Regions from separate parts of the Alteromonas sp. G4i13 genome, predicted to be linked through region 3. Evidence: predicted binding sites of a transcription regulator. Region 3 holds the regulator's gene; each other region holds the start of a gene.

What was found. The regulator sigma-54, encoded in region 3, starts transcription at its own class of promoters, with help from an activator protein. The targets are predictions, from matches to a motif close to GTTGGCACGNNNNTNGNNT.
Region 1: fliE (flagellar hook-basal body complex protein FliE) is a predicted target of sigma-54. The motif match lies at 1,962-1,980, and genes of this name have one in related genera.
Region 2: ACFI6J_RS15900 (DUF2884 family protein) is a predicted target of sigma-54. The motif match lies at 2,273-2,291, and genes of this name have one in related genera.

What each region holds. Positions count from the first base shown of each region.
Region 1 covers NZ_JBHNYX010000001.1:163,314-170,278, reverse strand. The annotation lists gene fliF (flagellar basal-body MS-ring/collar protein FliF) at 1-1,547, opposite strand, end outside; gene fliE (flagellar hook-basal body complex protein FliE) at 1,560-1,895, opposite strand; gene ACFI6J_RS00780 (sigma-54-dependent transcriptional regulator) at 2,137-3,474, opposite strand; gene ACFI6J_RS00775 (sensor histidine kinase) at 3,491-4,633, opposite strand; gene ACFI6J_RS00770 (sigma-54 dependent transcriptional regulator) at 4,770-6,233, opposite strand; gene ACFI6J_RS00765 (flagellin) at 6,397-6,965, opposite strand, start outside.
Region 2 covers NZ_JBHNYX010000035.1:9,243-16,207, forward strand. The annotation lists gene ACFI6J_RS15885 (acyltransferase) at 1-454, shown strand, start outside; gene ACFI6J_RS15890 (mechanosensitive ion channel family protein) at 458-1,795, shown strand; gene ACFI6J_RS15895 (hypothetical protein) at 1,871-2,062, opposite strand; gene ACFI6J_RS15900 (DUF2884 family protein) at 2,409-3,239, shown strand; gene ACFI6J_RS15905 (NAD-dependent epimerase/dehydratase family protein) at 3,406-4,218, shown strand; gene ACFI6J_RS15910 (sodium-dependent transporter) at 4,333-5,754, opposite strand; gene ACFI6J_RS15915 (SDR family NAD(P)-dependent oxidoreductase) at 6,066-6,791, opposite strand; gene ACFI6J_RS15920 (thiol-disulfide oxidoreductase DCC family protein) at 6,781-6,965, opposite strand, start outside.
Region 3 covers NZ_JBHNYX010000027.1:36,307-43,271, reverse strand. The annotation lists gene kdsC (3-deoxy-manno-octulosonate-8-phosphatase KdsC) at 1-338, shown strand, start outside; gene lptC (LPS export ABC transporter periplasmic protein LptC) at 335-913, shown strand; gene lptA (lipopolysaccharide transport periplasmic protein LptA) at 882-1,436, shown strand; gene lptB (LPS export ABC transporter ATP-binding protein) at 1,439-2,164, shown strand; gene ACFI6J_RS13905 (RNA polymerase factor sigma-54) at 2,238-3,719, shown strand; gene hpf (ribosome hibernation promoting factor) at 3,750-4,037, shown strand; gene ptsN (PTS IIA-like nitrogen regulatory protein PtsN) at 4,051-4,494, shown strand; gene rapZ (RNase adapter RapZ) at 4,579-5,424, shown strand; gene ACFI6J_RS13885 (HPr family phosphocarrier protein) at 5,424-5,696, shown strand; gene mgtE (magnesium transporter) at 5,871-6,965, shown strand, end outside.

The DNA of each region.
Region 1 (6,965 bases), on a different contig from region 3:
CCTTCGTCAAAGTCAGACGTTAACATGCTAATGGTGTCGTCGCCTAAATCTAAGCCCTCGTCTGCATCAAATTCATCGGCGTCGTTCGACTCATCAGGATTAATAAGACGACGTAGCATAGGACGAATCACGAAGATGATAAGCACTATTATAACCAAGCCACCAACAACTAGCTTAAGAATTGGTAGAAATCCGGGCTGCTCCCAAATAGGCGCGTCTTCAATTTCCCCTGCGTCCATCCGAGTAAAGGGCACGCTTACAACTTCTAACGAATCACCACGGGTAACGTCAAAGCCAATGCCGCCCTGTAAAAGCCTACGTATGTTGAGAATCTCTTCTTGTTTACGCGGTGTTGGCGTCATCGCACCGTCTTCACCCGCAACTTGGGTATAGTCCACCGCCACAGATACACTTAATCTGCGAATAACCCCTGTCTGTTTCTTGGTATGACTGATAGTGGTATCAAGTTCGTAGTTGCGTGTTGATTCTTTCGCTGTGCGCCCCGGCATAGTTTGTTGACTGCCGCCCACAGCATTTTCTGGAATATTAGAATCTAACGGAGGCTGATTAGACAGTGCACCAGGAATACCGCCAACACCTCCACCTACGCTGTTTTCTTCCATTATCATTTCACTGCGAACCGCAGGTAAATCAGGGTTGTAGCTACGCTGTGTTTGTTCCATAGCTGTAAAGTCCATGGTAACGTCAGCTTGTGCTGTGTAGTTACCTATGCCCAATACTGGAATCAGTATCGCGTCAATTTTTTCTAAGTACTCTTGCTCACGCTGGCGCTCAATCTCGTATTCTTTTCTGGCACGAGCACTCATAGAATCTTGAGAGCCTGAGTTCAGCAGACGACCATTGCTGTCTGTTACTGTTACCTTAGACGGCTCCATGTTTTGAACTGCAGACGCAACGATATCGACAACAGCATCAACCTCTTCACCTGCAATAACGGCACCGCGCTTAGCCGTTAGCACAACGGTTGCCGACGCTTTCTTCTCTCTTCGCGCAAATACGTTCTCTTTAGGCATAGCTAACAAGACACGGGCTTTTTGAATGCTTGCGATATCTTCGATGGTAGCCGCGATTTGTTGCTCGCGGGCGTGTTTTAAACGTTCCATCTCAACACGCTGGCTCACACCAAACCCCATATCCTGCATAATGATATCGGTACCGGCATCAGAGGCCTTTGTTAGCCCTTGGCGGGTCATGCCTAAACGGATGTTTTGGAATTCGTCACTTCTCACGTAAACAATATTGCCTTCAAGCTTATAGTCGATTTGGTTTGCATCCATATAATCGAGAGTTTCAATAAGCTCTTGGGTTTCCATTTTCGCAAGTGGACGGTAATCAGGTTCTTGCGACCAGATAAGAATAAAAATAGCGATGGCGACGCAGATTACCAAAACAACCACAAGGGCCATTTGGCGCATCATATCTGCGCTACCTAAAGTGTCCATAAAACCAGATTTGTTTTCTGGCTCATTGTCCACTGCTTGATTTTGATCAGGAACCGTAAGGTTTGTACCTGTAGCTTCAGCCATAACCTACTCCACCTACACCGGCATATTCATTATTGTTTTATAGGCTTCAAGTACTTTGTTACGTACTTGAACAGTGGCTTCAAAAGCAATGCCCGCCTTTTCTTTCGTCAGCATAACTTGAGCTAGACTTAAGTTAGGGTCGCCCATTTCAAAACGCTGCTGCGCGTCTTTAGATTCGAGCTGCATGCCGTTTACACCATCTACCGCATTCTTTAGCATGGTCGAGAAATCACTTGCCGAGCTATTAACTTCACTAAGCGGCTGCTGTTGAGGCTCATTAACTTGAAGACGAGTTTGCCCAATCATGTTCTGCATTTCTTGATACAAACTATTGGCTTTAACGTCCATAACCACTCCTAGTGCTTTTTCGAGACCGCCTGAACATCGGCGTATAACTTATGTATAGAGGGGATTTAGCAAAGGGCTTGCCAACTTTAAAAAACAATATATATCAATAAGATAAATCAAAAATAAGAGGGTTAGCCAAATTTATGGCGTTTGATTTAGTGTGAGCAACAAAAAACCGCCGCCTTCTTTACTACAAAGGCGACGGATAAGGACGAGGAAACCGAAAGTGTAGAAAGCGACCTTATGCGGGCACTTCAATACCGTCTTCGCGCATGCGCGCTAATTTGTAACGAAGGGTTCTTGGACTAATGCCGAGCTTTTCTGCCACATCTTTACGCTTGCCGTTACACGACACCAATGTATCGAGGATAATTTGATGTTCTTGGTAGCGCAGCTCAGACCCTAGCCTATTTTCTTCAACATGCTCTTGCAGTGTTTCAACAGGTGCAGTCATGTCTTCGTCAATCATTAAATCGCTGGCGTCGATTTCATTGTGTTCACATAAAATAAGCGCCCTTTGAACCACGTTTTCTAGTTCGCGAACGTTCCCTGGCCAGCTGTATTGTGATAGCTTATTGCGTGCTGCTGCGCTTAACCTGATAGTACCCAGCCCTTGAGAACTAGCGTGACGCTGAACCAGGTGTTCGGCAAGAGGGACAATATCACCCGGACGTTCCGAAAGCGGGCGCCACTCAATAGGGAATACATTTAAGCGGTAGTACAAATCTTCTCTGAACTCTCCCGCATCCACTGCTTTTCTCAAATCTCTGTTACTTGTAGCAATAACACGGACGTTGAGCTTAACCGTTTTACGTCCGCCAAGACGCTCTACTTCGCGCTCTTGTAACACGCGTAGCAGTTTAGCTTGAAGCGCCAAATCCATCTCGGTTATTTCATCAAGTAACAGCGTACCGTCTTGGGCTTGTTCAAATTTACCCGGGCAAGCTTGGATTGCGCCGGTGAACGCACCTTTTTCGTAACCAAACAAGGTCGCTTCTAGCATATTCTCTGGTATGGCTGCACAGTTGATGGCGACAAATGGCGCTTCACTGCGCGGCGACTGATCGTGAATATAGCGAGACAGCACTTCTTTACCCGAACCGCTTGGTCCCATTACCATCACAGTGGCGTCGGACTTCGCGACTTTGCGAGAAAGCTCAAGTAACTTCAAGCTAGAAGGGTCAGCAACAATAGGCGTGCGTGACTCTATTTTTTGTGCAGGCGCGTAGCGTCCCACTAAATTAAGCAGTACTTCAGGGGCAAACGGTTTTGATAGATAATCTGTTGCGCCATCGCGCATTGCCTGCACGGCATCATCAATAGTGGCATAGGCTGTCATCAATAGCACCGGCATATTGGGGTACTTGGTCTTGATACTTTTAAGTAGCGTTAAACCGCTCATTTCGCCCATTTGAATATCGCTTACCACTAAGTCGACGGAGCGCGAAGACAGCACCATTAACGCTTCTTCAGCACAGTCAGCGGCAACAACCTCATAGTTACCTAACAGAAGGGTGTCTAGGAGTGCTTCGCGTAATCCTGCGTCATCTTCAACAATTAAAATGGTAGTTTTAGACATTATTCTCTCCTATGACCTACGCAACATGAGTCAATGTTTGTGAAGATTGAGCATTCACAACACACGGCAAAGACACACTAAAGCACGCCCCACCTTCTGGCATATTTGATACGCTAAGCAAACCGTTGTGGGCGTTTACGACGGATTTAACCACCGCAAGGCCAAGGCCCGTGCCATGAGTTTTAGTTGTGAAAAACGGTTCAAAAATTTTGTTTTTGAGTTTATCCGGTACGCCAGGACCTTTATCTATAATAGCCACATGCAAACGTTTATCAGACACTGCAGTTTCTACGTGTACGCACTCCCCTTTCGGAGTAACTTGGCTCGCGTTGTGAACAAGGTTTAATAACGCGCCTTGAAGCGCTGTAAGATTACCGGTAATAGATACGTTTTTATCGAAGCCACTAAAAGTTAGCGTTTGCTGTGCTTGAGCCGTCATGGTTTGGGCACTGCCTTCAATTGAAGTAAACAACTCTCCCAAGCTAATTTGGCTGACCACTTGTTCTTCCCCTGACTTAGCGAACAGCAGCATGTCGTTAACCTGACTCTCTAGCTCTTTAAGCCTGTCAGTTAGCTTGTTTGCAAATTGAGTTTGTGCTTCTTGTCCCAAGCCTTTGCGCGTTAAATTAGACGCATAGAGCATGGCCGCAGAAAGAGGCGTACGAATTTGGTGAGCAAGGGATGCCACCATTTTTCCGAGAGAAGACAGGCGCTGCATATGACTCACGCGTGCTTGCAGCTGCCGCGTTTCGGTTAAGTCGGTAATAACAATTAATTGCCCAGGCTCATTTTCTAATGGCGTGATAGAAAGCTTCACTCGGCGACCGTCAACAAGTGAGACTTCGTGGCCGTCGTCAGCGCGGGGCTTAAATGAGCGCGTGATAATACTTCGCCACACTTCCTCTTCCAGCGGTTCACCTAACAGTGCTTTCGCTTGTTCATTGGCTTGGCGTACGATCCCTTTGCCGTCTATAACGATAACGCCCGCAGGCATTACCTGAAGTAAGTGTTCAAGTCGACTCGCCTGCAACCGTAAAGACGAAATATCGTCACTGCTTGACGGGTCGTATTCATCACGAGATATCGCATTATCAATACTATCTAACGCATAGCTTGATGCTGAGTACTCAGTTGATTGTGGTGTGCTGTCAAAAGCCATATTGCCCTCGTCAAATTGCAGACGCTGTTAAACTATGACTTAGATAAAGCAGAAGATGTGCCAATTCATCATTGGCTTATTTTTCAGTTAGATAGGATAAAATTATAGAGGAAAGCGCAACGTCAATTACCTGACATTACGCTTCTTCAGTGCGCTGAATATCATATTTCCGCATTTTCTCGACGAGCGTTGTTCTGCGCATACCAAGTTTGTCGGCAGCTCGAGCCACCACCCAATCTTGATTGTCTAACGCCTGTCGAATGAGGTTTACTTCCAACTCAGAAAGATACTCTTTGAGATTAACCCCTTCTTCAGGTAAAGATGAAGAAACCATTCCGTTCAGACCCTCATGGCTTTGCTCGTTAAGGTCTTCTTCTGGCTCTTGCGCGGCCGCTTCAGCAAAGAGTGCATTGAATGCTTCACGCTCAAGAATTTCTTCTGGATAATCAGGCTCGTAAGCCTGTACATCACCGTATTGATATTTCTCAGGTAAATCGGCGATATCAACGATTTGACCAGGATAAAGAATTGTTAAGCGTTCAACCAAGTTAGACAGCTCACGAACGTTGCCTGCCCATTCGTGCTCCATTAACGAGGCGATCGCTTGCTCGGTAAAGCGCACACCTTCCACCCCATCACCTTGGATACGGCTATTTAGCTCTTGGAGCAGTAAGGGGATATCGTCTTTTCTTTGTCTAAGTGCAGGGCTATCAATCGGGAATACGTTGAGTCGGTAATACAAGTCCTCACGGAACTTGTCTTCATTGATCATGGTTTCCAAATTGCGGTGCGTCGCGGCGATGATGCGTACGTTACACTGAAGGGGTTTGTTGCCACCTACGCGCTCGAAGGTACGCTCTTGTAACACGCGCAATAATTTAACCTGCATCTGAAGCGGCATATCGCCGATTTCATCCAGAAACAACGTACCGCCTTCCGCTAACTCAAAACGGCCTTTACGCGCGCTGATTGCGCCAGTAAACGCCCCTTTTTCGTGACCAAATAGCTCGCTTTCTAACAGCTCGCCAGGAATGGCACCGCAGTTTACCGGAATAAATGGCCCGTCTTTGCGTTCAGATAAGAAGTGAACATTACGTGCAACGACCTCTTTACCTGTTCCAGACTCACCTAGAATCAAGACAGTGGCATCAGTTGGAGCAACCTGTTCAACTAATCGACGAACTATTTGTATTTGTTCGCTTTTACCAATAAGGCTTCTAAACAGTCGCGTCTTTGTTCCCGATGTACGAGACAAGCTCGGTTTGCGCCTTGAGTATTCTTGGCAACGATGGATAGCTTGGGTCAAAACGGGATAGGTTAATGGCGTTGCAATAACGCTAACGAGATTACAACCTGCTGATGCTTGGCTATTATTTTCAACCAATGCTACAAATGGTATGTGAGGAAACTTCTCAACCAGTCCGCTGACTATGGCTGGCGATATGTGCTCAATAAGAACAGCATCAGCCCCACTATCTTGCAAATACCGTTCGCAATCACTAAAGCCTCGCGATTGACACGATTCTCCCATGAAGGTAACGATAGTTTCCAAGTTTTGAATAAGTTCCTGGTTGTCACTAACCAGCAAAATGTTCTTCATCAATTCCCCGAGAACGCTTTGTTATTATTTACAGTTTAGCGCATTTATAAATTGTAACGACAAAAGATCGGAGCGCAACCGCTGTTTTCGGAAATGTATCAATAAAAAAAGCAGGTTACCCTGCTTCTTTCGAATAATTTTAGCAAAATTAATTCATGTTGGTTTAACTCAACAGTGATAAAACCTGACTTTGCTGCTGATTCGCTTGCGCTTGAACGGTTAGCGCCGCCTGACCAAGCACATCGTTTGACGCCTGCTGTGACACAGCTTGAGCAAAATCAAGATCTTGAATGCGGCTACGCGCTTCAGCGGTGTTCACGTTAGCTTGAGTAAGAGAACGCGCCGCACTTTCGAAACGGTTTTGGGTAGCACCTAAATCGCCTCGCGCGTTACCGAGCGTTTCAATTGCAGCATCAGTTGCACCTAGCGCATCTTCAATGCTGGTTCCCGACGTAATATCGATAGCCAGTACATCGTTTAATTGAGCAGCAACATCCTGTGTGTTGACGCTTATTGATTGGCCCGCACTTGAACCTGATTGGAATTCAAGTGAGCCATTTTCAGATAATAACGGCTTGCCAGCAAAATTCGTCTGCTCAATGGTTTGGGAGATATTCTCTTGTAGCTGTGTTATTTCAGATTGGATAGCACGGCGATCGCCACTGCTTAAAACACCATTACCAGATTGTAAGGTAAGTTCGCGAATGCGGTTTACATCGTCATTGATGCTGC
Region 2 (6,965 bases), on a different contig from region 3:
TTATTTAGAAAAGCACCCAGAGAAAAAAGGAAAGGATCTCGAAACCACCAAAGCGTATTGTGAGAAGTTTAGAACGGTGCCCACAACGGTCATTAACTTTGTAGAGGGGACTCGATTTACTTCGTTGAAGCATCTGTCAAAGCAAAGTCCCTATGAAAACCTCCTGCCCCCCAAAGCCGGCGGCGTTTCCTTTACACTCTCAGCTATGGGCGAATTATTTACCAACGTGTTAGATATCTCACTGCTCTACCCGGAAAATAAGCGTCATCCTATGATGGCAATGCTTAGCGGTCAGATGTCAAAAATCGTGATCGATGTGAACGTTACGCCGGTACCTGAATTACAACAGCATTCAGAACGCACTGAGTCTGAGTTTCGTCTTTATTTCCAAAACTGGTTGAACGGTCTATGGGAAAATAAAGACAACCGTATAAAGAAAATGTTGGAGTCGTAATTAATGGAAGTCAGTGCTTCAGTACGCGATAACTTTATTCACATAGTTAATGATATTTTCCCGAATCTTACTACTGAAGATCCGCTGTATAACGTCATCGCACTAAGTAGTATTTTAGTGGTGTCGGCGATAATCTATATTATCGCAAGGCTATTGGTGCGCCCCCAGATAGCCAGTTGGGTATACAAATCCAATAATCTCTGGGACAACGCCTTGCAGCAGCACGGATTTTTCCGTCGCTTAATGCACCTGTTTCCTGCCCTGTTTATTTACCTAACTACACCAGTACTTATTAGCGATGAAGCCGTGATGCACGGTATGGTGATAAAGAGCGCTCAGCTATACATGCTATATAGCGGCCTTCTTGCCTTATATGCCATGTTGAGCACAGTGGAAGACGTTTATAACGCCTCAGCGCTTGCTAAACGCGCACCTATCACTGGCTTTATTCAAGTCACTAAGCTCGCTTTTGCAATCATCACCATACTATTAAGTATTTCTTTGATTGTAGACAGAAGCCCGCTACTTATTGTGTCTGGCTTAACCGCCATTGCCGCTGTTTTACTATTGATATTCAGAGACACCATTCTGGGCTTTGTTGCCGGCATTCAAATAGCCGCAAACCGCATGTTTAATACAGGCGACTGGATTGCCATGCCTAAGTATGAAGTAGATGGTGAAATACTCGAGATAGGCCTTACCAACGTCAAAGTACAGAACTGGGATAAAACCATTTCTACGCTGCCGACTTACAGCCTTACTACAGAAGCAGTTAAGAACTGGCGCGGTATGCAAGAGTCTGGCGGACGCAGAATTAAGCGCGCCATTTATATTGATGTGCACTCTATTAAACTTTGTGACAACGATATGCTAGAGCGCTTTTCGAAAATTCGCTATATCAACGAATATATCGATAAGAAGAAAAATGAACTCCGCGCTTATCACCGAGATTACTCCATTGATGAGTCGGATCTGCTAAACAGCCGTCGCCTTACCAACATCGGCACTTTTAGAGCTTATTTAGAGGCATACTTGCGCAAGCACCCGGATATAAACCAAGAACTGACCCTAATGGTTAGGCAGCTACCGCCTAATGAGCTTGGTTTACCTTTAGAAATTTACTGCTTCAGCGCACAAAAGGAATGGGTGAGGTACGAAAAAGTACAGGCGGATATTTTCGACCACGTTATGGCTATGCTGGATTTGTTCGATTTACGCGCTTATCAACGTGATGGACATTTGTCGCTGCTTGCCCATCGCGAACAAAGCGCTTATAGAAACAGTCCTGAAAGCGACAATGCGCCTGAAGATGCTCAGGAGAAGAGCGAACCTAATCGATAAGGCAGTGATGAATAAAGACTTGTTCAAGACGAAAAAAAACCGGCTGAGATAGCCGGTTTTTTTAATGCTTATCGCTTAAGCCAATGCGTAGGCCATCAGTAAGCAAAGTACTAAACCAGTAACGCCAAAAAAACCGTACTCGATTTTTTCCTGCATACCTTCAGCACCTGCTTTAGCAGTCATAAAGCCCATAACGATGCTGCTTAGCCCTAGCGTAAAGGCAATTAGCGCAACACCAAACATAATTGCATTAATCCAATCAGCCATTGTGATAACCCCTTAAAAATATTGGCGGTATTATGCACCAATAAATAAGATTTAACCATGCTTGGATTGGCTTAAATGTACCGCTATTGATATTAATTGATCTTAGTCAAAACTACTAATTAGTTGGTAATCTCACTAAATAATGTATTTAGCAGAGCATAAAGAAATCATCAAATATCACTAACCATTTGAAAGATATAGACTTTAAATATTGGCAAGGCCATTGCTCTACCTTAGGTATAACAGCGAGTATCGTTAGCGTCTATCTGACAGTGACACTACAACGCATTGCAGTTTGCTTCGAGCACTTTCGTTAACGCGTCACACGTAAATTAAGGAATAAACAATGTCTAAGAAACTATTACTTTCAGTTGCCCTTACCAGTGCTTTAATGAGCGGCCACGCATTTGCGCATGACAGCAGCTTTCAAAACAACAGTTGTGACATGGAGCTTGATGGTCATATTCAATATTACCAAGGTGACCTAACGGTACAGATGGACAATGGCTCAGTGATGACGATTGACTCCCATCACAATATGACCATTAACGGTGAATCAGTATCGCTTGACAGCGAACAACAGCGCTGGGTAAGTGAATATTACAACAACATTGATATCGCCATCCCTATGACCTTGAATATCGCCAGTGAAGGGCTGCAAATTGCCAATGTGGCAGTAACTGAAGTATTTACTGAACTGTTAGGCGGCGATCAAATGGGTGATGATTTTCGTGAACTGTTCGACTCACTTGAAACCAAACTAAACACTTCATTCTATGATGACGCAGGCAATATTCGCGTTGATTCAACTAAATTCGATGAGCCAGGTTGGTTTGACGAAAGCTGGGAGCAAGAATTCGAAGCGCAAATTGAGTCTTTAATCAGTGAGTCTATGGGTAGAATTCTTATCGCCGTAGGAACACAAATGTTGTGGGAAGGCGGTGATATGTCTGAGTTTGAGCAAAAGATGGAGCGCTGGGGTGAAGATTTAGAATATCGCTTAGAAAGCCAAGCGGCTGCGCTAGAAGAAAAAGGTGATGCATTGTGTAAGGTACTGAAGAAAGCGGATTATGCCGAAGGCAAGATGCAGGCATCCATATCGGGGCTAGATGACTTGAACCTGCTAGATATTGATCAAGACAACCACCATGACCACAACGACGAAATGAAAATGTAGTTGGAAAATTCAGCGAACTAAACGCGCAGAGCGAAACGACTTACAACTCTAACCACTCACCTTAGAAAACCGACTGTAACCCAGTCGGTTTTTCATTTTTACAGTTAACGACAACCGCCCTTCAATTAATGTACTCTTAAGCCATAAACAAAGGGGTATTTAATCGATGACTCAAAATGTAGTAATTAGTGGCTACGGTTGGTTAGCCAGCTATGTGGGCAAAGCACTTTCAGGTAAGGTCAATATTGTTGGTACCACTCGAAGCCAACAGAAACGTCTCGCGTTAAAAGAGCAAGGTATCACCGCAATTGAATATGCCCTAGGCGAAGATACATCAGCGCTTTGTAACTACTTGCCAAACGCTACCTTGTTGCTAAATATTCCCCCTGGCAGGAGAAACACAGATCTCGCGTCATACACCAACAATATGCTGCAGTTGATAGACGCAGCCATCAATGTAAAGGTAGCGCATATTGTGTTTATCAGCACCACGTCGGTTTACGGCGATGCAACAAATGAGGTAGTGTCCGAAGTCAGCACTACACAGCCGCAAACAGCCTCGGCCAAAGCCCACGTGACTATTGAAGACTATTTATTGTCTAAACGAGGTCAGGTTGATATCAGTATTGTTCGCCTAGCCGGTTTAGTAGGCCCAGACCGCCACCCCGCCCGCTCGTTAAGTGGAAAACAGTTAGATGCAGGAAATAAGCGAATAAACCTTGTACATGTGTACGACATTGTATCTGCGTTGACGACCATCATTTGTGGCAAGCCGCTTAACGATGTTATTCACCTTTGCAGCTTGTCTCACCCTAAGCGCGGTATTTATTACGTGGATGCAGCGAAGGCGATGGATATTGATGCCCCGCACTTTTCTGATACTGAAGCAGAACCTGCTGGCAAGGTGATTGACGCCGCACAAAGCTGGGCAAGGCTAAATGTAACGCCAGTGTACGGTGACCCCTATCGCATGTTTTAGGCTTTACACTTAGTGAAAATACATACTCTGACACAAACAAAAACGGCAAGCTTTAGGCTTGCCGTTTTTAAGTTGAGCTCGCTGCTAGCTCACGTCATTTCATGTAAAACCTGACTATCCGAATAGGCTCAACCCGAAGTATTTTACCGCTACCGTGTTTACAAAAATCACGAGTAAAATAAGTGGAATAAAGGTTTTCAGCGATATATCCACGTATTTTTCAAACCAACTACCTTTGTAACCACTGCTGCCCTCTTCCAAAGAAGCATTGAAGTTTGCACTCTTCCAACGATAAATAACAAACAAACAAATTAGCAAGCCGTTTAAAGGCAAAATCGTGTCGTAGAACACATCGTAAATGACATCAAATAGTGATTTATCTGCGCCAGCGTAGTGCATAAACGACGTAAGCATATCAACTTTACCGAATGACAACGCACTTAGGATGGCTAGCAAAATCATAATGCTTCCTAGCGACCCAAGCGCCCATTTACGGCTTACACCTTTTTCATCCATAAGCGCCGCAACAGGTACTTCAAAAATAGACACTAGCGACGTAATTGCCGCAAAGAACACTAATAAGAAGAACAAGCTAGCGACAATCGATGCGCCCATATATCCAATCGAGTCTTGTAACGCTAGAAAGATACTAGGCAGGTAAGTAAAAATCATGCCCACTGACGATTCACTTAAATCATCAGGGTTAATGTCTGGGTTAAAAGAGAAGATGGCTGGAAGGATCATCAAACCCGCAGTGAACGCCACGGCTGTATCCGTCAACGCCACCAGCTTGGCAGCGCTCGGTACATCTGCACGCTTATCAATGTAGCTCCCGTAGGTGATAAGAATACCCATGCCCAACGATAGAGAGAAAAAGGCCTGCGATAGCGCACCATTCACCACTTCAGCAGTGATTTTTGAAAACTCAGGAACAATGTAGAACTCAACGCCAGCCATCGCATTTTCGCGGGTTAATACGAAGATAACGAGACCGATTAGCATCACGAAAAGCGCAGGCATGAGCAGCTTTGCCGCTTTTTCTATCCCTTCTTTTACACCGCCTTGAAGGATGAGGTAGACCACACCAACAACGGCCGCCATATATAAAAAGATAGCTTCTGAGTTAATAAACAGCCCAAAGGTTTCTGGGTTAGCTAACTTGTCTAGATTTCCGCTTACTGCTTCGAACAAATAGCCGAAAAGCCACACAGTAATAACCATGTAGAAAACGGCAATCATGAATGGCGTAGCAATAGCTAGCCACCCCGCGACTTTCCATTTCTTTTCATTACCGCTTATATCACTGTATGCACCAAGCGGGTCTTTTTTAGCATGGCGACCTACTGACATTTCCGCCAGCATTACCGGTAAACAAATGGCAAAAACGAAAATAGCGTACATTAAAAGAAATGCACCACCGCCATTTTTAGCTGCACCGACAGGAAACCCTACCAAATTACCTATGCCTACCGCAGAACCTGCAGCTGCCAAAATAAAACCTATGCGCGATCCGAACTGTTCTCTGGCCCCGCTCATATCCCTTCCTCTTGTTGAGTTATTGTTATAGCAGTTCGCCGTATCATGCCTTGTGATGCACAAACACGTCGTGTGCTCACAATTTATGCTGGTTGTCGGTACTTACTATTCGTAAGAATCAAGCCGAGCGAACTGGTATTATTTATTATCAGGATGGCGTTTGTTGTTATGACTCACGTGTGGCGTCAACGCGTTGTATTGCTACCTCTATGGGCTTATCAATACGCTGCACCATTCCCAAAAATAGCATGGTAACAGCAGTGAAATAAAAAGTCTTGATGTTGGACTTGCTGAAATGATGTTAGACCGTATCACCAAGTTACCACTTCGCCATTCCAGTCGATAAAATGACAAGCTTGGTCTCGATTAAGCGCCGAAAGGTGGTGAATGAGCTGTTTAGCGGTAAACTCAGGCGTGAACAGTTTCTTGGCGGCGACGTTCTTTTGAAAAGGCTTAGAAAGTCCCGTATCAACCGTCCCAGGGTGATAACAAACAAGCATCACGTCTTTCAATCTGCGCTTGTATTCTACCGACGCCGTTTTAACCAGCATGTTGAGCGCCGCTTTCGACGCGCGGTAGCCGTACCACCCTCCAAGTCCATTATCTGAAATACTCCCTACTCTCGCGCTTAAGCAAACAAGGGTTGAGCCTTCTTTACTCATTATATTCACCAAATGCTTGAGCCACATTGCGGGAATAATGCTGTTAGTCGAAAAATAAGCCGCTAAGGCCTGCTCGCTGACATCTTCCAAACGTTTCTCAGGATGAATGCCATCGCTTTCGTTATGCAAAAAACCGGTTGTTATTACTACCGTATTTAACACAACGTCTTGCTCAGCGAGTTGTTTTACAAAACCGTAAATGTGCCTATCGTCCTGTTCGGCCAGCTGATGATAGGTAACATCCCCAGAATGATTAGTGTCAGATAAAGGAACGCGACTAACCGCAAACACCCTAGCACCATCACAGCTATATTGCTCAATAAGCGCAGACGCAATACCGCCCGACGCGCCCACTATAAGGACGTTATTTTTCACTGGCCTCTCCTGGTATGCAGCGATCGCACTGGCGTTTTTTACCTGTTAACAGGTATGAAATGGTGTATCTATGCTTTGCGAATACATTGTAGAAAGCATCGGCTATATGACAAATAACAGGCCAGCGAAGCGGTGCATATAGCCAACCCATGCCCACGGCTTTCCATGCTTCAT
Region 3 (6,965 bases):
GACGTCGCTCTGCCATTGTTGAAAATAGAATGAAGGCACTGAATGTTGCACATATAATTCAAGGCGAAGAGAATAAAGCAGACGCGCTTAGTGACCTGATGAAACGCCTTGAGTTAAACACTGACGAAGTGGCTGCGGTAGGTGATGACATGCCAGATACGGGTATGTACAAGCACGTTGCGGTTAAAATTGCGGTTGCCGATGCCCATCCTTACGTAGCAAAACAAGCAAACTGGATTACGACCCTTCCCGGTGGGTTTGGCGCGGTCCGAGAAATATCGGATACCATTTTGCAGGCCAAAGGGGTAACAAATGAGATTTTTGGAGCTAGTGTATGAGCCTGTTTGGCTTTAATCGCTTAGGATTAAGTATATCGGCGCTATTTATTCTGGCGATGCTGATGTACATCCCTACGTGGATGGAAGAGCAGCCTGAAACGCAGGGGAATCGTGAAAACGATGCGCTAAAGCCCGCCTACAAAGCAAAAAATCTAACCACTACGCTGTACAATCAAGACGGTGAGTTAAATCACAAAGTATTTGCAGAGTCGATGGAGCATTACGACCAGCTTGGCTTTGTATTGTTTCAGCAACCTAAATACACCCTTTATACAGAAAACGCGTCATCACCATGGGTGGTAACCGCTGATGAAGGTACACTATACAATAACGAGCTAATCCAGCTGGAAAACCAAGTTAATATTGAGAACCAAACTGGCGATGACTTTGTCAGAAGTATATCGACCGAGTACATTCAAATTAATTTAGAAACCAAGCAAATGACATCTGACCAACCCGTTGAAATACTGGGCACCCAATATGTCATTTTAAGTAATGGGTTTAACGCGAATTTACGCACACAAGAATACGAGCTTTTAGATCATGTACAAACCACTTATTCCCCTAGCAACTAGTTTATTGCTTGCCATCGCTAGCGGTGCGGTACACGCCAGTGAAGATGATTTTTCGCAGCCCATAAAAATAGGCTCGAACACCCAGTTTATCGACGGTAAAAATAAAACCGCGTTGTACAAAGACGACGTACTCATAACTCAAGGCTCTTTGGTTATTGAAGCTGACGAAGTGGAAGTAATTGCCACTGACGGTGGTGGTCGTGAAATATTTATTGCTAGAGGAAAGCCTGCAAGCTATTCCCAGCAATTGGAAGACGGCACGCCAGTTTCGGCAAAAGCTAATGAAATACGCTATGAAGTGGTGAACCGAACGATTTCTCTTGCTGGAAACGCAGAGTTGAAACAAGACACCAGTAAAGTACAGGGTGACAACATCACGTTCGATATGATTACCGAGCAATTGCTAGCGACTGGCGGCGCAGGTAAGGATGGTGAGGGTCGAGTGACCACAGTATTCACACCTGAGACCATTCGCAAAACTTCGTCTAAGAAAGACAAAAAAGACAACGAGGGCAATGAATAGCAATGGCAACTTTGAGCGCTAAAAATCTTGCTAAGGCTTACAAGTCAAGACAGGTTGTACGAGATGTAAGCCTGTCTGTCTCAACGGGTCAAATTGTCGGTCTTCTTGGCCCAAATGGCGCTGGTAAGACCACCACATTCTACATGATTGTTGGTTTAGTGAATTTGGATAAAGGCAAGATTGAAATTGACGACAATGAGCTAACTCATCAGCCCATGCACGAGCGTGCACGCCGCGGAATAGGCTACCTACCGCAGGAAGCCTCTATTTTCAGAAAGCTCACGGTACATGAAAATATCATGGCCATTTTGCAAACCCGTAAAGATTTAAATTCACAACAGCAAGAAGAAGAAGCTGATGCGCTACTTGATGAATTTAATATTAACCATATACGTAATAGTACGGGGATGAGTTTGTCAGGGGGCGAACGCCGTCGCGTTGAGATTGCCCGCGCTCTGGCAGCAAAACCGCAATTTATTTTGTTAGATGAACCATTTGCTGGTGTTGATCCAATATCAGTTAATGATATAAAGAAGATAATACAACATCTTCGCGATAGGGGGATTGGAATCCTTATCACGGACCATAACGTACGAGAGACATTGGATGTTTGTGAAAAGGCGTACATTGTGAGTCATGGCGAGCTTATTGCGCAAGGAACGGCGGAACAGGTTTTAAGTAATCAAAAAGTAAGGGATGTATACCTAGGCGAACAATTCAGGCTATAGTTAATGTAACCGAATTGTCATTTTTCAGTTTCGCTCTGGTATATTCAATTTAGAGCATTTAAATAAGACGTAGATGAAACCATCTTTACAGCTAAAATTTAGCCAACAACTTACCATGACACCACAGCTTCAGCAGGCCATTAAACTGCTGCAGCTTTCTACACTTGATCTTCAACAAGAGATCCAAGAAGCGCTCGATTCTAATCCGCTATTAGAAGTTGAAGAAGGTAATGACGAGCCGCAACTAGAAAAGAACAATATCGACAACGATGACAGCGGCTCTGAGGCCACTGCTTCTGCATCTAGTGACACACTAGAAGCCGGCGATGCACTTGAGAAAAACGATCTTCCCGATGAGCTGCCAATCGACAGCACATGGGACGAATACTACTCTGCTTCATCTTCGCCTGCTCCGGGTCCATCCAATGACGACGAGCAAATCTTCCAAGGTGAGACTACTGAAGATATTCAAGAGCACCTTCTTTGGCAAATGCGCCTTACCCATTTCTCGGATACCGATCGCGCAATCGCTACAGCAATCATCGACTCTATTGACGAGTCAGGTTATTTAACCGTTACCCTTGATGATATTTTAGAAGCGGTCAACGATGATGATATGGAAGAGCCAATTGAAATGGACGAAATAGAATGTGTGCTAAAGCGCATTCAGATGTTCGACCCTATTGGTTCTGGCTCACGCTCTCCACAAGAATGTTTGATGGTGCAATTGCGCCAATTTTCAGAAGACACACCGTGGCTTGCTGAAGCAAAGCAACTGATTGAAGAGTACTCTGACTTACTGAGCAGCAAAGACTATCGTACGCTTATGCGTAAAAGCCGATTGAAAGAAGATCAGCTACGCGAGGCAATGCGTTTACTGCAAACCTTGAATCCTCGCCCAGGTAGTGCTTTAGTTACTAAAGAGCCTGAGTACGTTATTCCTGATGTCTCAGTAACCAAGAAAAATGGCCGTTGGGTGGTTGAGCTGAACCCCGACAGTCTGCCTAAGTTAAGCGTAAATCAACAATACGCAGCAATGAGTCGCCGTGCCAAGAATAGTAGCGATTCACAATTCATCCGCTCACACATGCAAGAGGCTAAGTGGTTCATAAAGAGCCTTGAATCTCGTAACGAAACCTTAATGAAGGTTGCAAACTGCATTGTGCAGCAGCAAATGGGCTTTTTTGAGCACGGCCCGGAAATGATGAAACCAATGGTGCTAAATGATGTCGCAGAAATGGTAGATATGCACGAATCCACTATTTCGCGAGTGACAACGCAAAAGTACATGCATACGCCACGTGGAATCTTCGAATTGAAGTATTTCTTCTCAAGCCACGTTGCAACAGAGTCTGGTGGTGAATGTTCATCTACAGCGATTCGTGCATTGATCAAGAAATTAGTGGCCGCTGAAAAGCCTAGCAAGCCGCTAAGTGATAGCAAGATTGCTTCATTGTTGGCCGAACAAGGCATTAAAGTTGCCCGGCGAACAATAGCAAAGTACCGGGAATCGTTGTCGATCCCGCCGTCGAACCAACGCAAAAGCCTTATTTAATCGGGCTTAATAATATAAGGAAGACGAAATATGCAAATCAACCTTACTGGTCATCATGTCGAAATCACCGACTCTTTGCGTAATTATGTCGATACGAAGTTCAGCAAACTTGAACGTCACTTTGATCACATTTCTAATGTGCATGTCATCCTGAACGTTGAAAAATTAAATCAAAAAGCCGAAGCGACCGTTCATTTAAGTGGCGCTGAAGTATTCGCATCCTCAGAAAATACCGACATGTATGCGGCGATTGACAGCATGGTTGATAAACTCGACCGGCAGGTAATCAAGCATAAGGAAAAACTGAAAAAACATTAGTAGTTAATTAAGCATGGATATACAAGCCATCGTAAGTCTGGACCGCACCGAGTGTGCGGTTCAGTGTAATAGTAAAAAGCGAATTCTTGAGATCATCGCTGATATCGCTGCCAAGCAAAACGAGAACATTGATCAGGCAACGGTACTTAACAGTTTGATGGCTCGAGAGCGTATGGGTAGTACAGGCATTGGCAATGGTATCGCCCTGCCCCACGGGCGCCTGCCGGGCCTTGAGAAAGTGATTGCCATTGTTGTAACCAGCACGCCAGCAATCGACTTTGACGCCCTTGACGAGAAACCCGTAGACATCTTTTTTGCGCTACTCGTTCCCGAGGAACAGACCGAAGGACACCTTCAAACGCTGGCCACCGTGGCTGGTAAACTAAGCGACAAAGAAACGATTAAAGCAATACGTCGCGCAACGACAAGCGACGATATTCTATCTGCATTAAGTTAAACATTAAGCGCCTATTAACCGTTTAGTAGGCGCCTAATTCAACAACGCGTATGTGATAAAACCAGAGTATTAGGGAGAAAGTAGGTGAAGCTGATAATAATCAGTGGTCGTTCGGGGTCTGGTAAGTCTGTCGCACTTCGCGCATTGGAAGATTTAGGTTATTACTGTGTTGATAATATCCCGGTAAACTTACTTCCCACCTTAACCCATACAGTTGTTGACGAGTACGATCAGGTTGCGGTAAGTATCGATGTGAGAAACTTACCTAAAAATCCTGACGATTTGGTAGAAATTCTAGACTACCTGCCTTCTTCGTGGTCGATGACCATTGTTTACATTGACGCGAGCGATGATGTACTGGTTAAGCGTTTTAGCGAAACACGTCGTCTTCACCCTCTCGCCAAGCTTAATAAATCGCTTTCAGAAGCCATTAAAGCCGAGTCAGCCCTACTTGCTCCTATTGCTGAACGCGCAGATTTATATTTAGACACTGATAAGCTTACCATTCACCAACTGGCAGAGTTAATTCGAGAGCGTATCTTGGGTAAGAAAAGCTCACGCCTTGTGCTTGTGTTCGAGTCGTTTGGCTTTAAGCACGGTATTCCTAAAGATGCGGATTACGTTTTTGATGCCCGCTTTTTACCTAACCCCCACTGGGAGCCGGACCTTAAACATCTGACCGGATTAGACGCGCCAGTAGAAGTATTTTTGGGGTCGCAGCCTGTAGTGACCAAGTTCATTTGGCAAATTCAGAATTTAATAACGACATGGCTGCCTCATTTAGAGCGCAATAACAGAAGTTACGTAACCGTAGCGATTGGCTGTACTGGTGGCCAACACCGTTCGGTTTATATCGCACAGACCCTGTCGAAAACCTTCAGTGAAATACACCCTGATGTACAAATTCGCCATAGAGAGCTGAATCAGTAATGACTATTCAAAAAACGCTAACTATCGTCAATAAGTTAGGGTTGCATGCAAGAGCGGCGACCCAACTGGTTAAACTGGCTAATCAATTCGACGCTAAAATCATCTTAAAAAAAGGCGATAAAGAAGCAGACGCAAGCAGTGTATTGGGATTAATGATGCTTGAAAGCCATCAAGGTGAACAGGTAGACGTGATTGTGGACGGCAGTGATGCTGTTGATGCACTTGCAGCTATTGAAGAGCTTATTGAGGGCAGATTTAACGAAGACGAATAGTCTTACTTGCCCAATCCATTGACCAATTAATCAACACTTAGCGCAGTTATCTTAAAATCCCGCGCAAAACCTACGCAATTATCATGACAGACTCATCATAATTGCGATATTCTACGCCCACTTAGGCTCTATGGCCTGCATTGTTCATCTTTTAGCTTGTAGGAATAACGCCTTATGGCAGAAGCGCTTGTTTCTAAATACGTACAAACTCAGTTACGCGCACTCAACGCTGCGTTGACCAACGGTCAATTCGTATCTGTACGTAAGCTTCTGCTTGAATTACCGCCTTCAGACGTCGCCCACATTCTTGAATCTAGCCCTAGCAGAACCCGTGACGAATTATGGGAGCTCATTGATGGTGACTTTCACGGCGACATTTTAGAAGAACTGTCTGACGATGTTCGAAACGGTATCATTACAAAAATGCTTCCCGCTAATGTGGTTGACGCACTTGAAGAGATGGATACCGATGACTTAGCAGAGACGCTAAGCAGCCTTCCCGAGCCAGTATTGGCCGACATTCTAGACTCGATGGATGCACAAGATCGCGTGCGCGCAGAGCAAGCGCTGTCTTACGGTGAAGAAACCGCTGGTTTCATCATGAACACCGACACCATCACATTACGTCCCGATGTGACCATTGACGTGGTTCTGCGCTATATCCGCTTAAAAGGCGAGCTACCTGAGAATACGGATACGTTTTACGTGGTAAACCGAACTGACAACCTTGTTGGTATTGTTCCGGTTACCCGTTTACTCACCGCAGATACCGACGATAAAGTGTCTGACGTTATGGACGAGGAATCTGAAGCGATTCCTGTGAATATGCCAGACGATGAAGTGGCAAGCCTGTTCGAGCGATACAATTGGCTTTCAGCACCTGTTGTAGATGAAAACCATCGCTTAGTGGGCCGAATTACCATTGATGACGTGGTTGATATTATTCGTGAAGACGCGGAACACTCGATGATGAGTATGGCGGGTCTTGATGACGACGAAGATACCTTTGCACCCGTTATGCAAAGTACCAAACGACGCTCGGTGTGGCTGGCAGTAAACTTAGTGACGGCGCTAATGGCTGCGATGGTGAGTGATCTATTTGAAGCAACGCTGAGCCAACTGGCTGTGTTAGCTATTCTAAATACCATTGTCCCTAGTATGGGCGGTGTAGCGGGTAATCAGACGCTAACGCTAGTTATCCGTGGTATGGCACTAGGCCATGTTAACGCAAGTAACTCACGATGGCTTATCAGTAAAGAAATATCCATC